One region of the Streptomyces sp. NPDC059743 genome, then DNA from elsewhere that is predicted to be linked to it. Evidence: riboswitches for the same ligand, from Rfam matches in the RefSeq annotation. Region 1 holds a riboswitch; the other holds the start of a gene.
The links. A riboswitch is a leader RNA that binds a small molecule or an ion and turns the genes downstream of it on or off. The one in region 1 is predicted to bind cobalamin.

Region 1 (4,205 bases):
GGTACGGGCCGCGAGATCGGCGACGACCAGGACGACCGCTCCGCCCAGCGCCGCGACGGGCAGCAGCGCCCGGTGACCGGCGCCGACGGCCATCCGGGCGGCGTGCGGCGCCAGCAGCCCGATGAAGCCGACCGCGCCGCTCGCGGCCACCATCACGGCCGTGACCAGGGAGGCGAGGACGAAGACCGCGGCGCGGAAGCGCGAGGTGTCGAGACCGAGCACGGTCGCGCCCTCCTCGCCCGCCAGCAGCAGATCGAGCGGTCTGGCCAGCGCCATGAGCAGGGCGGTCCCGGCGGTGAGCGCGACGGCGGGCGGTACGAGCGTGGCCCAGCGGGCGCTGCCGAGGCCGCCCAGCGACCAGTACAGCGCCTCCTGGAAGTGCTCGGGCCTGGCGGAGACGACCAGGATGAGGGTGGTGAGCGCGGAGAGGATGTACGAGACGGCGACGCCCGCGAGCACGAGCCCGCCGCCGGTCATCGTGGAGCCGCGCCGGGCCAGCCCGTACACCAGCGCCAGCGCGAGGAGCGCGCCGGCGAAGGCGGCGGCCGGCATCGCGACGGTGGTGGTCACTCCGCCGCCGATGCCGAGGACCAGCACCAGCACGGCGCCGGTGGAGGCGCCGGAGGAGATGCCGAGCAGAAACGGATCGGCGAGCCGGTTGCGTACGAGCGCCTGGAGGACGGCGCCGACGACGGCGAGCCCGGCGCCGACGATCACACCGAGCAGCACTCTCGGCAGCCGTACGTCGAGCACGATGGTGCGGAACGGGCCGGGCTCCGCGCGGCCGGTCAGGATCGTGATCACCTGACCGGGCGGGATCCGTACGGAGCCGAGTGCGAGGCCCGCGACGACGGCGACGGCGAGCGCGGCGGCCAGGGAGCCGAGCACCAGGGTGCGGCGGAGCCGCCCGTGGGCACGGGCGGGCGCGGTGGCGCGTGTCATGGCGGCGCTTACTTCACGGACTCGGGATGGAGCTGGGCCGCGAGGCGTTCGACGGCGGCCGGTGCCCGTACGCCGAGGACCACGTCCGAGAGCGGCATGACGGCGAACCGCTGGTTCCTGATGGCCGGTATGTCCTTGAGGACCGGGTCCTCCAGCAGGCGCTTCTTCTTCTGTGCGACGGTGGTGGCGCCGTAGTCGTAGATGACGATGACCTCGGGCTCGCGCGCGACGACCTGTTCCCAGGTGGCGTCGCCGAAGGACTTGTCGAGGTCGGCGAAGACATTGCGCCCGCCGGCCAGCTCGATCAGCTCATTGCCGATGCCCTTGCCGCCCGCGGTGAAAGCGGTCTTGTCGCCGCTGTCGTAGACGAAGACGGAGAGCGGTGCGACGCCCTTCAGCTCGTCGGCGGTGGACGCGACGGTGGTGCGTGCGTCCGCGATCCACTGCTCGGCGCGGTCCTGGACGCCGAAGGTGCGGCCGGTCTCCTCGACCTCCCGGTAGACGTCGTCCATCGAGGTCGTGCCGTCCGCGCAGTTCTCCAGATTGAGCCGGGTGTTGATACCGGCCGCCTTGAGATCGTCGCGGCTGCGGCCGTCCTTGGCGTCGAAGGCGCTGGCGTATCCGCCGTAGACGAAGTCGGGATTCGCCGCGAGCAGTCTCTCCTTGGACGGATACTCCTCGGCGAGGACCGGGACGCTCTTGTACGCCTTCTCGTAGGCGGGCAGGATCCGGTCGTCCAGATAGGCGGTGCCGACCAGGGACTTCTCCAGGCCGAGCGCGAGCATGACCTCGGTGACGTGCTGGTTCATGGTGACCACACGCTTCGGCGGCGCCTGGTAGGTGGTCGTCACACCGCAGTTGGTGACGGTGTACGGAAAGCCGGGCGCGGCCTTCGCGGCGGGCCCGCCGTCCGCCGGCTCGGCGGCGTCCGTGGTGGTGCCACAGGCGGCGAGCGGGAGCAGTACGGCGATCGCGGCGGCGGATATGACGGCGGGCGTGAGCGCACGGCGGCGCCGGGACGGAACAGACACGGCTGGGCCTCCTCCGGGGGATTTCCGCGTCCCCTGGCTGGTGGGAGAAGGGCGGCAGGTCAGTTCCTGGCTGCCAAGCGGAGCTTGGTCACAGTGGCGGGACCGCGCCGGTTTCGCACCGGCTTCCTGGGTCCTGCCGCCCTGGTTCAGCCGTGAGTCTCTCAGACGATCTCGACGGGCTCCTCGGTGACCTCGCCGTCGACGATCCGGTACGAGCGGAACTGGAACGGGCCCGTGTCGTCCGTGTCCGCCGTCGAGACCAGCACATAGTGGGCGCCGGGCTCATTGGCGTAGGTGATGTCCGTACGGGACGGATAGGCCTCGGTCGCGGTGTGCGAGTGGTAGATGATCACCGGCTCCTCGTCGCGGTCGTCCATCTCGCGGTAGAGCTTGAGCAGATCCGCCGAGTCGAACTCGTAGAAGGTGGGCGAGCGTGCTGCGTTGAGCATGGGAATGAACCGCTCGGCCCGTCCGCTGCCCGCCGGGCCCGCGACCACTCCGCAGGCCTCGTCGGGATGGTCGGCTCGCGCGTGCGCGACGATCTGGTCGTGCAGGGCCTGGGTGATGGTGAGCATGAGGAGAATATAAACGGCCGCGCCGGACCGGAGACGGGCCGGTGCCGACGGGCCACGAAGGCCCTCGGATCAGTGAATCCGAGGGCCGACAGACGTACGGCCGCGGTATACGGGCCCGTACGCGCACGAGCCGAACCGTACGGTCAGGCTTGTACGGTCAGTCCGCCGCCGAGGCGTACTCCCGCTGGGCGCGCTCCGCGATCGCCGGGTCGCGCCGCTTCAGGAACTGCCAGCCGGCCGCCAGGCCCACCGCCCAGACCGCCGCCACATACAGACAGACCCGCGCGTCCTTGTCGTACGCGATCAGACAGGTGACGAGCGCCAGGAAGGCCACCGCGACCCAGCTGAAGAGCGCGCCGCCCGGCGCCGGGAAGGACGAGGCCGGCAGCCGGCCCGCCTCCACACCGCGGCGGTAGCGGATATGGCTGGCCAGAATCATCATCCAGGTCCAGATGCCGGCCGCGGTGGCCACGGAGGTCACATAGCCGAAGGCCTTCTCCGGGACGACATAGTTGAGGACCACACCGATGCCCATCAGCACGGCGGAGACGGTGATGCCGAGGGCCGGCGTCTTACGGGAGTTGAGCCTGCCGAAGACCGTGGGCGCCTCGCTGTTGGCGGCGAGGTCGCGCAGCATCCGGCCGGTGGAGTACATCCCGGAGTTGCAGGAGGAGAGCGCGGCGGTCAGTACGACGAAGTTGACGATGCCGGCCGCGAGCGGGATGCCCATCTTCTCGAAGGCGTGCACGAACGGGCTGTTGCCCGCGGAGAACTCGGTCCACTTGACGACGGCGAGGATGACGGAGAGCGCGCCGACATAGAAGACGATGATGCGCCAGGGCAGTGTGTTGATGGCCTTGGGCAGCGTCTTCTCGGGATTCTCGGACTCGCCCGCGGTCACACCGACCAGCTCGACGGCGAGATAGGCGAACATCACGCCCTGAAGAGTCATCAGGCTGGAGCCGATGCCGTTCGGGAAGATCCCGTCATGTGCCCAGAGGTTGGAGGCGGCGGCGGTCTCACCGGCGTCCGAGAAGCCGATGGTGAGGACGCCCAGACCGATGACGATCATGCCGATGATCGCGGTGACCTTGATCATCGAGAACCAGAACTCGACCTCGCCGAAGATCTTCACCGAGATCAGATTGACGCCGAAGAGGACCACCAGGAAGACCAGCGCGCTGACCCACTGAGGGATCTGCGGGAACCAGAAGTGGATGTAGATCGCGGCGGCGGTCAGCTCCGCCATCCCGGTGACGACCCACATCAGCCAGTACGTCCAGCCGGTGGCGAAGCCGAAGAACGGGCCGAGGAACTCACGGGCGTACTCCGCGAAGGAGCCCGAGACCGGCCGGTAGAGCAGCAGTTCGCCGAGCGCCCGCATGATGAAGAAGATCACGACGCCGGCGAGGGCGTACATGAGGATGATGCTGGGGCCCGCCTTGGCGATATTGGCTCCGGCGCCCATGAAGAGTCCGACACCGATCGCGCCGCCGATGGCGATCATCTGGACCTGGCGGCTGCCGAGTCCCCGTTCGTAGCCCTCTTCGGCCGGGCCGTCTCCGGTGGGTCCTGCCGTGGCGTGGTCACCGCCGTATTCCTTGTCGACCTGGGCAGAGGTCATGTCGTGCGCCCTTTCTCCATACCGATCAGCGCC
Region 2 (4,205 bases), on a different contig from region 1:
CGCCCGGCGACCGAGGACACCACGTCGCCCTCAGCCGCGCCTTAGGCCCCTCCCTGGCTGCCTTACGAGAAGCGGCTCCGTGTCGTCCGTGCCGCCGCCACCAGGTTCTCCAGGGACGTACGGACCTCGGACCAGCCGCGTGTCTTCAGACCGCAGTCGGGATTGACTCAGAGCCGCCGCGCCGGGACCGCCTCAAGTGCCGTGCCCAGCAAGGCGGTCATCTCCTCGGCCGAGGGCACGCGCGGTGAGTGGATGTCGTACACACCAGGGCCCACCTCGCGCGGATAGCCCGCCGCCGCCAGCTCGTCGGCGACCCGCATATGGGAGCGCGCGGCCTCCAGGCTGATCACATCGGCGTCCAGGTCGTCGATGGCGCGGATGATGTCGCCGAACTCCGCGTAGCACATATGCGTATGGATCTGGGTGTCGGGACGGACGCCCGCCGTCGTCAGCCGGAACGCCTCCGTCGCCCAGTCCAGATACGCCGGCCGGTCCGCCGCGCGCAGCGGCAGCGTCTCCCGCAGCGCCGGTTCGTCCACCTGGATGACGGCCGTACCGGCCGCCTCCAGATCCGCGACCTCGTCCCGCAGCGCGAGCGCCACCTGCCGGGCGGTCTCGCCAAGCGGCTGGTCGTCCCGGACGAACGACCAGGCCAGCATGGTGACCGGGCCCGTCAGCATGCCCTTGACGGGCCGGTCCGTCAGCGACTGCGCGTACGACGTGGTGGCGACGGTCATCGGCGCGGGCCGCGAGATGTCGCCCGCCAGGATCGGCGGACGGACATAGCGGGTGCCGTACGACTGGACCCAGCCGTGCCGTGTGGCGAGATATCCGGTCAGCCGCTCGGCGAAGTACTGCACCATGTCGTTGCGTTCTGGCTCGCCGTGCACCAGGACATCGATGCCCGCCTTCTCCTGGAAGGAGACGACCTCTCGGATCTCGGCCGCGATGCGCTCCTCGTATCCGGTCCCGTCCAGCCGCCCGGCCCGCAGTTCGGCGCGCGCCGTACGCAACTCGTCGGTCTGCGGGAACGATCCGATGGTGGTCGTCGGCAGCGGAGGCAGACCGAGGCGCGCGTGCTGGGCGGCGGTGCGCTCGGCGTACGGCTGGTCCCGGTGGGCGTCCGCGTCCGTCACCGCCGCCGCGCGGGCCCGTACCGCCGGATCGCAGGTGATCGCCGAGGCGGCACGGGAGGCGAGATCGGCGCGGTTGGCGGCGAGCCGGGCCGCGACGGTGTCGGTGCCCTGCGCCAGGCCCCGGGCGAGAGTGACGACCTCGTCGGTCTTCTGGCGCGCGAAGGCCAGCCACCGGGTGAGCTGCGGATCGAGATCCCGCTCGGCGGCGCTGTCCAGCGGGACATGGAGCAGCGAGCAGGATGTCGACACATCGACCTGTTCGGCCAGACCGAGCAGAGTGGCGAGCGTGGTCAGCGAGGCCGCGAGATCGTTGATCCACACATTGCGGCCGTCCACCACTCCGGCGATCAGCCGCTTGCCAGGCAGCCCGCCGACCGCCGCGAGATCGGTGAGATTGGCGGCGGCAGGGCCGGTGAAGTCCAGCGCGAGCCCTTCGACCGGTGCCTTCGCCAGTACGGGCAGGGCCTCGCCGAGCCGGTCGAAGTAGGACGCCACCAGAAGCTGAGGCCGGTCGGTGAGCGCGCCGAGTTCACGGTAGGCGCGCGCGAGCGCGGTCAGCTCGGCGGGCGTACGGTCCTGGACGAGCGCGGGCTCGTCGAGCTGCACCCATTGCGCACCGGCCGCGCGCAGATCGGCCAGCACCTCCGCGTACACCGGCAGCAGCCGGTCGAGCAGGGTGAGCGGCTCGAAACCGTCGGCCACGCCCGGCGCGGGCTTGGCGAGCAGCAGATAGGTGAGCGGGCCGACCAGCACCGGCCGGGCGGCGGTGTGGCCGAGCGCTACGGCCTCACGCAGCTCCGCGACCTGCTTGTCCGAGTGCGCGGAGAAGACGGTGTCCGGGCCCAACTCCGGGACGAGATAGTGGTAGTTGGTGTCGAACCACTTGGTCATCTCCAGCGGCGCCACATCCTGGGCACCGCGCGCCATGGTGAAGTAGCCGTCGAGCGCGTCGGCCTCGACGGCAGCCCGGTGTCGGGCCGGGACCGCGCCGACCATCACACTGGTGTCGAGCACATGGTCGTAGTACGAGAAGTCGCCCGTGGGCACTTCGTGGAGACCGGAGTCGGCCAGCCGGCGCCAGTTGTCGCGGCGCAGTCCTGCGGCCGTCTCCCGCAGCGTGTCCGCGGTGATCCGGCCCTTCCAGTACCCTTCGACGGCCTTCTTCAGTTCGCGGTCGGCGCCCTGGCGCGGATAGCCGAGGACGGTGGCCCTCGGCGTCGGCCTTGACCTCGAACTCGACATCGGACTCGGATGTGACCGGGCTGCCGCGGCTGCGGACTTGGGTGTCACGGGACTCTCCTTCGCGAGTCGTGCGGGAACGATCCCGGCGGAACTCGTAGGAGGCGAAGGAACGGAAGCCGGGACGGTGCCGCGCTCCACGCAGCCACGTGTCGCACACGCCCGCCCATATCCGCCGACCCGCCCACGAGGTCACCGAGATCTCCGTGTGCGGTGCTCGCACACGGGCAGTGGCAGGTCTTCGGACTTGTGGGCACACCTCGTGGCCGTGGCCGTTGGCCGTGACCATTGGCTGTTAACCGTTGGCCGTACGTATGACGTACGTACCGGTACGAGGCTCCTACTGGCCGTCGCTTCCCGGACGCGGTGCGTCCAGTGCGTATGACGGCGGTCGTTCCCACTCACCGCTGCGGGGCAGTCCCGGATTTCCACCGGGTTCCCTCTTACGACGCGGCTGCCTGGCGGACAGCGCGAACCGACTGCGTGTCCAGCCTAGAGGCTCGTGTGACGCGGCGGCCAGCCCGGTCCGGGGAACGGACCTGACGACCTTGGACGTACTTTCCTTGGACGGCTTCGGGCGTGCCGGATACTGGGCGGCATGGTCCACGACGACGAACCGGTACTGCTCGGCCGGGCCGGCCGCACCGCCCGCATCACGCTCAACCGCCCTCGCGCGCTCAACGCCCTCACCCACCCGATGGTCCTGCGGATCTCCGAGGCCCTCGCGGAGTGGGAGGACGACGAGAGCGTCACGGCGGTGCTCATCTCGGGCGCCGGCGAGCGCGGTCTGTGCGCCGGCGGCGACATCCGCGCGATCCATGAGGACGCGCGCGCCGGAAGCTCCGCCTCGCCCGACTTCTGGCGCGACGAGTACCGGCTCAACGCCCGTATCGCCCGCTTCACCAAGCCCTATGTCGCGCTGATGGACGGCATCGTGATGGGCGGCGGAGTCGGTGTCTCGGCGCACGGCAGTCTGCGGATCGTCACCGAACGGTCGGCGGTCGCCATGCCCGAGACCGGAATCGGTCTGGTCCCCGACGTCGGCGGCACCTATCTGCTCTCCCGCGCGCCGGGCGAGCTGGGGACGCATCTCGCCCTGACCGGCAGGGCGGTGGGCGCGGCGGACGCGCTGCTGTGCGGGCTCGCGGACCACTTCGTACCTTCGGAGCGGCTGGCCGCACTGCGTACCGCGCTGGCCGGGCCCGGGATACGCGAGGCGGCGGACGTCATCGGGACGGTACGCGCGTACGGGACCGAGTACGGGACTGAGCACGGGACGGCCGTGCCCGAGGGCCAACTCGCCGCGGACCGCGAGTGGATCGACACCTGTTACGCGGCCGACTCGGTGGAGGAGATCGTCGAGCGGCTGCTCGGCAGTGGCCGGCCCGCGGCGAAAGAGGCCGCGGAAACGATCCTGACTCGGTCGCCCACCGCGCTCAAGGCGACACTCGAAGCGATGCGCCGGGCCCGTCGGCTGCCGACGCTGGAGCGCGTGCTCGACCAGGAGTACCGCGCCTCGTGCGCCGCGCTGGCCACCCACGATCTGCGGGAGGGCATCCGCGCGCAGGTCATCGACAAGGACCGCAGACCGCGGTGGTCACCCAGGGAATTGACAGACGTCACCGAGGCCGATGTGGCGCGGTTCTTCGCGGCGCCGCCGGGCGGCGACCTCGGGCTGGCCGCTGTGAGCTGACGGCAGGGCTTCAGTGCACCGGTCAGCGGCGGAGGTGGTGGCGCTTGCGCCAGGCGACCACCGCCGCGACCAGACCGGAGATCACGATGAAGCCCATGGCGATCAGGAACACCGGTGATGTCGGCGAGGCGGCGCGG

Region 2: linked by a shared signal. The riboswitch ahead of metE (5-methyltetrahydropteroyltriglutamate--homocysteine S-methyltransferase) and the one ahead of ACFV6H_RS30165 (ABC transporter substrate-binding protein) in region 1 are both predicted to bind cobalamin.

The regions. Positions count from the first base shown of each region.
Region 1 is NZ_JBHWGS010000019.1:113,173-117,377, reverse strand. It holds gene ACFV6H_RS30170 (FecCD family ABC transporter permease) at 1-942, opposite strand, end outside; gene ACFV6H_RS30165 (ABC transporter substrate-binding protein) at 951-1,973, opposite strand; cobalamin riboswitch at 2,013-2,133, opposite strand; gene ACFV6H_RS30160 (Mov34/MPN/PAD-1 family protein) at 2,135-2,548, opposite strand; gene ACFV6H_RS30155 (amino acid permease) at 2,706-4,172, opposite strand.
Region 2 is NZ_JBHWGS010000026.1:92,793-96,997, reverse strand. It holds gene ACFV6H_RS35005 (MFS transporter) at 1-45, shown strand, start outside; partial or broken gene metE (5-methyltetrahydropteroyltriglutamate--homocysteine S-methyltransferase) at 63-2,378, opposite strand; cobalamin riboswitch at 2,590-2,870, opposite strand; gene ACFV6H_RS34995 (enoyl-CoA hydratase/isomerase family protein) at 2,974-4,068, shown strand; gene ACFV6H_RS34990 (TVP38/TMEM64 family protein) at 4,091-4,205, opposite strand, start outside.